Regions from separate parts of the Photobacterium swingsii genome, predicted to be linked through region 2. Evidence: predicted binding sites of a transcription regulator. Region 2 holds the regulator's gene; the other holds the start of a gene.
The links. The regulator CRP, encoded in region 2, controls carbon source genes, mostly activating them, when cyclic AMP is high. The targets are predictions, from matches to a motif close to TGTGANNNNNNTCACA.

Region 1 (4,221 bases), 370 kb from region 2:
GCCACTTATCACTCGGTAATACAGGCGGCTCTGCCACTGTTATTGCAGGGAGGCTTTCCGCTAGCTTCGCCAGTGCGATCTCCAGATCGCTAATCCCCCCTTCTTGACCATTTTGTACCAAGTACCCCATCGCAGATTGATGTAAGCCAGTTGGCTCTTTGGTACTGCGACCATTGCGAATCGGCGCCATACCCACAAAACAGCCGTACACCGCCCGTGTTAATGCCACATAAATCAGACGCAAGTCTTCGGCTAACCGTTCTTTATCAGCCTTCTCTAACGAATCAGCTTGCTTAGTAATATCCAAAATGGTCAAGTTTTGCTGCTCATCGTGGTACTTCGCTTCACTGGCCGCACGATAACTGCACACAAAGGGCATAAACACCAAATCGTATTCCAACCCTTTGGATTTATGGATAGTCACGATCTGAACCAAGTTACGTTCAGATTCTAATCGCTGGATTTGATCGTCAGCATTGCCATTAGGTTCAGCAACATGTTCCGCTAACCAGCGCAGTAAGCCATAGTCACTATCAAGTGTTTGGCTAGCTTGCTGCAATAACTCACCAATATGCAGTAAATCCGTTAAACGCCGTTCACCACCGTCTTCTGCTAATAATCGCTCAGCAATGGCATTGCGGCTCATCACCGCACGGAGCATTGGCATCACACCACGGCTTAACCATAATTTACGGTAATCTCTAAATTCAGTCACCGCGGTTTCCCAGCGGGTTTCATCGTTATTCAATAAATCCAAATCCGCCGCGGTATAAGCAAATAAACTCGATGCTAACGCCGCCCGCAGTGCTCGTTCATTTTCAGGGGTTAATACTGCTTGTAACAACCGCTGAATATCGGCCGCTTCAGCACTGCCAAACACACTATCTCGGTTAGATAAATACACACTGGCAATGCCTTGCTCGGCCAGCGCGTGGCGGACTAATTTACCTTCGCTCCCTGTGCGCACCAAAACGGCAATATCGCCCGCTTGAATCGCTTTCTTGTGGTCTTTATCTTGGAAATAGGCGCTATCTTGCTGCGATTGGGTCAAAATATCTTGGATTTTAGCAGCCGTCGCCTCCGCCATTACCTCTTGGTAATTACCTTTGGTAACAGGTTTACCATCCAAGCTCTCTTGATGCCAAAACGTCAGCGCATGCTGTGCCTGACCAGCGAGCCACCAGCTACGATCTGGCGCTTTAGGGCTATGATCAACCGATAAAAACTGAATATCTTGGTCATACATAAATGGGCTATCAGGATGCTCAAATACCTGATTGACCGAAGCGATCATATCGGCGGTTGAACGCCAGTTTGTCCCTAGGGTGTAGTGATCAGTTACCTGACGGCGCGCTTGAATATAGGTAAAAATATCCGCACCACGGAACGCGTAGATAGCCTGCTTCGGATCACCGATCATGAACAAGCCACAACCACTTTGTTTGGCTGTGTCTGTGGTATAAATATTACTGAAAATACTGTACTGCAGCGGATCGGTATCTTGGAATTCATCGATCATTGCCACTGGATATTGGCTGCGAATGCGATCCACTAATAAGTCATCACTGTCGTTATCAATTGCTGCCGACAACTGCGTCAGCAAATCATCAAACGATAACCAGCCTTTACGTTGCTTGGCCTGCGCCAGTAATTCTCGACACTCTGCAATCGCATGAGCTAATAGCGGATCGCGTAAGTTAGCCGGGTTATCCAATAACTCAGCAACCGCGGCAAACACTTCATGCTCTGGCGGGTTATCTTTCGATTTTTCAATCAAGATCTGCTGATGAAAACGCTCAAGCTTATCGGGCAAGTCATAGTTCACCGTTGGCGTTGCTGCCCACTGCGACACTTGCTCTAACCAAGTTGGTAAACTTTTTTTGGTATAGCTGCGTTTGTTGACACCAGAACCCGCAATTAAAGGTTCTAAATCTGCTTGGTGTTCACACCATAGGGCTTTCAAACTATCCAAGCGCTGCAGATTTTGTTGGTGAAGATCGGCCAAGGATTCCGTCATCGCATCGATGCTGAGCTTCACCGGCGCGCCGGTTAAACTGCCACCTAAATCTTTCAATAAGGCTGCTGGTGATGACCAAATATTACGAACTTCTTGTGCCAAGGCATGCGGTAAGTGATAAAAAGTACGACGCCAATAATCCGCAGCCACCATGCTTTTTAACTGGCTTTCATCAGTCACGAATTCATTATTAAAACGACTGCCCGACTCAAACGCATTTTGAGTCAGCATCCGCTGACAAAAACCGTGAATGGTATAGATGGCCGCTTCGTCCATCTGGCGCTCGGCTTGTAATAAAATTTGAGCGGCCGTTTTATGATCTTGAATCTCTTCAAGCAAAGGCTGGATCACAGGATCATTACTCACCCCACGGCTAAACGCTAAGCGTGCATCATGGATACGAGCACGAATACGATCGCGTAACTCTGCGGTAGCCGCTTCAGTAAAGGTCACCACCAAAATTTGATCGACATTGAGTTCAACCTTATGACGGCTATCAGCACTGCCATGACCTAACAGCAAGCGTAAATATAAGCTGGCAATGGTAAAGGTTTTTCCTGTCCCAGCTGAAGCTTCAATTAAACGCGCCCCGTGCAGAGGAAACGTCATCGGGTGCAGTGTATTTGCGTTATTATTCATCCCCGTTGCCCTTCTCTACGTTGGATTTTACTGTTAGTGATCGTTGTGTTGGCGCAACTAACATTGCGCTGACGCTAGGTAATATCTTTGGTGTCATCAAGGTTCACCTTGCTGAATATCTTCAGTTAGCGTTTAGCTCGTTATTCATCACGATCTAATGTGATCAACAACTTAGAAATAAACACTCGCCTGCTTGAATAAGTTTTCTATCTATCAATGTGAGAGACTTCTCACAGTTTAACGCTATCGCTTTGGTTAGTATCGCAGCCAGAAACGTGGTCACCTCTGGACCGGTGGCCGTACAGCGAACACCCTACAAATAAGAATGATTTGCTGACGGCCACACTACTTCCTCGCTATTCTTCTACTTTTTCACTATTTAGTACCGCAGCTTGCAATATTCTACTGGCGAGTTGTGACGCATCATTGGCCACATTATCATCCCATACTGGCCATACGCGTGCGATATAACTGTCTGCACCTTCACCAGCAAATAAGTAACCATCATTGAAGGTATCAGCCATTTTCTTCAAGGCTTTTTGAATAGTCTCGTCGTCATCTTTGAAACTTCCATCGCGCCCGATCCTCGCTTGGATCCCTGCCAGTGCTGTTTTAGGGAAATACGCTAATGGTTGATTTAAGCCATCAAAATACAGCTCGATAATGTCTTGTAGATACTGGCGTGCAGTTTGAGCATCAATAGGAAGCAAACGCCGGTATTCATCATTACCAATCAAGTGCGTTATCTTCTGAGCCTGAACTTGATTTGGGTTTTGCGGCTGCATTGCCGCCAAGCAGAGATGATCGATCCATGCAATCAGCAGATCTTGGGCTCGTATTTTACCACTACGATAGCGTACCAAGCCGGATTGATAACCTTGCTTAAGCCAACCTTGTAGGTTCACCTTGTGACCTTGATAACTAAAGGTTAAGTCAACTTCCTGATCATCTAAAGGAGCATGAATTAACGGGAAAATCTGCTCGGTGAGCGCCAAGACATCATTGCGGGTGATCGCTAAATCTAAATCCCCAAACGCCGCAACAGGTAGCCGTCCAGCCGCTTTTTGTTGCGCCGAGAACTCATCGAAGACAGCATTTTCATCTTGGTTTGCTAACTTGGCGTCCAAGAGTTGTTGCAATAACTGCTCCCGCATTAAGTAACCGTCTAAGCCGTTAAGCGTGAATGGTTCATCATCTTCTGTAATGCCCATAGGTGGCTCAAAGAAGACTTTTAAACGGCGATTAAAGAAGTAACGTACAGGCAAACGCCAAAAACGTTGCAGTTCAGATAAATCAAGCTCTAGCACTTTGTCATCAGCCAGCGGCTCTGGTTCCAGTGCCGAAAGTTGGAAAGCTTGTCCTGCCTGCCCTTTACGCTCTGCCGCAGGCAGCCATTCAACCGCATAGCTAGCGTTGTCACCTTCAAACGCACTTGGGCTAAATGGCACCAAAGGATGGAAGTGATTCAAGTGATGCTTGATCTTGTCCGCCGATTGATCGACAGGCAATGTTTCATCACCAGCAAGGCAGTAACCCTGCTGACAATACTCCACCAGCTCACTCAC
Region 2 (4,221 bases):
ATGTGGAAGCCACGGTATACACCATAATTCAATCAGCGTTCATTAGCGCTGGCCAGCGTTGTACCTGTGCCCGCCGTTTGTATTTACCCAAAGGTGAAGTGGGTGATGCCATTGTTGCGCGCTTAGTTGAAGCAACGGCGCAGCTACGCATTGATGGGCCATTTGCTGATCCTCAGCCTTTTATGGGGCCACAAATATCAATACAAGCTGCTGATGGCATTATTGCCGCGCAAGCGAATTTGGTGCGCCTTGGGGGAGAGGTTCTGCTTGAAGCGAAACGTGGTCAAGGGGCGATTGTCTCACCGGCCATCATTGAAGTGAGTGCCATTGCTGACTTGCCTGATGAAGAATACTTTGGTCCATTATTGCAAGTCGTACGTTACGAGGATTTAGCCCAAGCCGTTACCTTGGCAAATAATACCCGCTACGGCTTATCGGCTGGTTTGATCTCCACCGATGATAGTGAGTGGCAATATTTTATTGACCATATCCGTGCAGGCATAGTGAACCGTAACCGTCAGCTGACTGGTGCGAGTGGGGATGCTCCATTTGGTGGTCCTGGCGCATCAGGTAACTTACGTCCGAGTGCTTACTATGCCGCTGACTACTGTGCGTACCCTATGGCATCGATGGAGGGTGAACAAGCTGAGCTACCTGCACAGCTATCGCCAGGTATTACTTTGTAAGCAAGTTGAGCAGACATCATCAAACTAAAAAAGAAGTGCCATACTGATTAGGTCGAATCAGGGCACTTCTACATCCATCACCAGCGGGGAGCATCTCAACATGGAAAGAGTAGAGCAACTGTTTAACAACTTATGGCAAGACTATATTCAACGCCTGTGCCCATCAGCGGATCAAGTACATACATTACTGACCGAAGATGAGCCGCTACTGAATGACCATATTGCGTTGCGCACATTTAACTTACCGAAAGTCGGACTGGATGTGCTAGCCGCACCCTTTATTGCGATTGGTTACAAACCTTGTGGCACTTACCATTTTGAGTCTAAAAAACTCTACGCTGAGCATTTTGAACACCCAAACCCTGCGGCGCCAAAAGTGTTTATTAGTGAGCTATTGGTGGGTCAGTGTTCCTCATTATTGCAGCAATCGGTACGTAGTTTGATTGATCAAGTGCCAGAGCAAGCGGTGAAAGATCCTGCCTTCTTGTATGGCGGCCGTTTGTGGGACATTGATTTTGAAACGTATGAGATGTTAGCCGCAGAGAGTGAATATGCAGGGTGGTTAGCGGCGCATGGCTTTGGCGCGAATCACTTTACGGTTAGCATTAACCAACTAGAACAATTTACTGAAGTGGCCGAGGTGAATCACTTATTGGCACATAATGGCTTTGCCATCAATGTATCGGGTGGAGAAGTGAAAGGCAGTCCTGAAGAGATGTTAGAGCAGTCTTCTACCATGGCAGATAAAGTCCCTGTCGCTTTTTTAGATGGGGTAAAAACGATCCCTGGTGGTTTTTATGAATTTGCCAAGCGCTACCCGCAAGCCGATGGTGAGCTTTATACCGGATTTGTCGCTGCGTCGGCGGATAAGATCTTTGAAAGTACCGACAGCTAGAGTGCAATGTTCCGGCCAATCCCAGCGTTTCACGCAGAGGTCATGTTGATAGCATGGCCTTTGTTCTATCTGTGGCTTAATACAGGCTTTCTAAAGGCGGTGACCACTGCGAGCCTTCTTGGCGCTGCGGCGTATTCGCTAATGAGATATGTTGTTCGAGAAAGTGACGTTGGCCACTGAACCCTGTCATCTCAACAGTTGTGGGTAGTGGGGCAATCACGCTCGGTGGTGGGGTGTTAGTGTTGTACGGAGAAAAACGTTCGATATCCATATCACGAACTCCATGATGCCGATTTTGTCGGGGAAGAGGTGACGTCGTCCATCGACGTCTGTTATGCACAATGTAGCAAAGGTGGCGTAGTTAGCAAGTGAAGAATCAGTGACAAGGTTAGCAAATTTGGATTTAGATATACGCCATAGGTATGGTGTTTTTCCGATATAAAAAAAGCCGCAAAAGCGGCTTTTTTCTAGTGATAATCGATAAATCAACAGATTAACGAGTACCGTATACCACGATAGTTTTACCGTGTGCAGAAATCAGGTTCTGTTCTTCAAGCATCTTCAAGATACGACCAACGGTTTCACGTGAACAACCTACGATTTGACCGATTTCTTGACGGGTGATCTTGATTTGCATACCGTCTGGGTGCGTCATTGCATCAGGTTGTTTCGCTAGGTTAAGTAGCGTCTGTGCAATACGACCCGTTACGTCTAAGAACGCAAGGTCGCCCACTTTTTGGCTTGTTACTTGAAGGCGAGTTGCCATCTGTGCAGACAAGCGCATCAAGATGTCTGGATTAACTTGGATTAGCTGACGGAATTTCTTAAATGAAATCTCAGCAACTTCACAAGGTGTCTTCGCACGAACCCAAGCTGTACGTTCTTGACCTTCTTCGAAAAGGCCAAGTTCACCGATGAAGTCACCTTGGTTTAGGTAAGAAAGAATCATCTCTTTGCCTTCTTCATCCTTGATAAGAACAGCAACAGAACCTTTTACAATATAGTAGAGAGTTTCCGCTTTCTCACCCGCATGAATCAAAGTGCTTTTTGATGGGTACTTGTGAATGTGGCAATGTGAAAGAAACCACTCTAGTGTTGGATCTGTTTGAGGTTTACCTGGAACCATATTACTAACTTCCTCTGCGTTTGTTGCCCAACAACGACATCCCTATAATTTCAGTCTGGGCTTAACAATAGAATTGCTCGCTGGTTAGGATATTAAGTCAGCCGCTGGGCTGCAAGCTCACTTGAATAATTAATTGAGAGTTTAACTTTTTTCGGTGGGCATTTCTTGATATTGATCTATCTGAAATCGTCATTTTGTACTCATAAGTGTGCACATGATCACACGGTTGTTAGATTATGCAGAATTGACGCCAAAACACTAAGGAGAAAGCAATGCAATCACGTGTGAAATGGGTAGAAGGAATGACTTTTCTTGCCCAGTCAAATTCGGGTCATAGTGTGGTGATGGACGGCAATGGTGGCGAAAAAGCACCCAGTCCAATGGAGTTGGTTTTGATGGCGGCTGGTGGTTGTAGTTCGGTCGATGTTGTTGATGGTTTACAATCTGCAGATCAACGTATCACGGGCTGCGAAGCACAAATTTCCTCGGTGCGCCGCGAGACAGCCCCACGTATTTTTACCTCGGCAAATTTGCATTTTGTGGTGACGGGACATGATCTTGATGAAGCCTTGGTGGCAACAACCGTCGCTAATTCGCTCGAGAAATATTGTTCGGTTTGTTTGATGCTGGGTGAAGGGGTTGAATTGACGCATTCATACGAAGTGATCGCCGCATAAATCTATTGCTAGGTAAACTGTAGCAGCATGATAAAAACGGAGACTTGAGGTCTCCGTTTTGCTGTTATTTGTTTCACACGGCAATTAAACCGCGACTAGCCGATTTTCCCTGTTTCAATCAGCTGCTGGATCAGAGGACGCATTATTAGCTCCATCGCAAAGCTCATTTTGCCGCCCGGTACCACCAAGGTATTGTGGCGTGACATGAATGAGCCTTGGATCATCGACAATAAGTACGGGAAGTCGACATTCTTGATCCCACGAAAACGGATCACCACAAAGCTTTCATCTAAACTCGGGATCCCTTTGGCGCTAAGTGGGTTCGAGGTATCCACGGTGGGAACACGCTGGAAGTTAATATGAGTCCGTGAAAACTGCGGCGTGATGTAATTGAGGTAATCATCCATCGAGCGCACAATAGATTCCATTACAGCTTCACGAGAATGACCGCGGTCACGGGTGTCACGAACAATTTTTTGAATCCACTCTAAGTTGACGATTGGTACCATGCCAATCAAGAGATCAACATGCTGCGCAACATTGGTTTCACCGTCGACGACCCCGCCATGTAAGCCTTCATAAAATAAGAGATCGGTATTTTCAGGTAGCTCTTGCCATGGGGTGAAAGAGCCTGGCATTTGGTTATAAGGCACGGCTTCATCAAAGGTGTGCAGGTAGCGGCGGAATTTGCCGGTACTGTCTTCACCGTACTGATGGAAAAACTGTTCGAGTTGCGGGAAATCGTTCGCTTGGGGGCCAAAATAGCTGATATGGCGGCCCTGTTCTTTGGCTTTACGTATTTCGACGTCCATTTCGGGGCGTGTAAAGCGGTGGAAG

Region 1: recB (exodeoxyribonuclease V subunit beta) is a predicted target of CRP. The motif match lies at 2,876-2,891, and genes of this name have one in related genera.

Annotation. Positions count from the first base shown of each region.
Region 1 covers NZ_AP024852.1:639,181-643,401, reverse strand. The annotation lists gene recB (exodeoxyribonuclease V subunit beta) at 1-2,656, opposite strand, end outside; gene recC (exodeoxyribonuclease V subunit gamma) at 3,013-4,221, opposite strand, start outside.
Region 2 covers NZ_AP024852.1:265,531-269,751, forward strand. The annotation lists gene astD (succinylglutamate-semialdehyde dehydrogenase) at 1-686, shown strand, start outside; gene OCU77_RS01225 (DUF1338 domain-containing protein) at 787-1,581, shown strand; gene OCU77_RS01230 (hypothetical protein) at 1,658-1,852, opposite strand; gene crp (cAMP-activated global transcriptional regulator CRP) at 2,075-2,707, opposite strand; gene OCU77_RS01240 (OsmC family protein) at 2,980-3,384, shown strand; gene OCU77_RS01245 (phosphoribulokinase) at 3,480-4,221, opposite strand, start outside.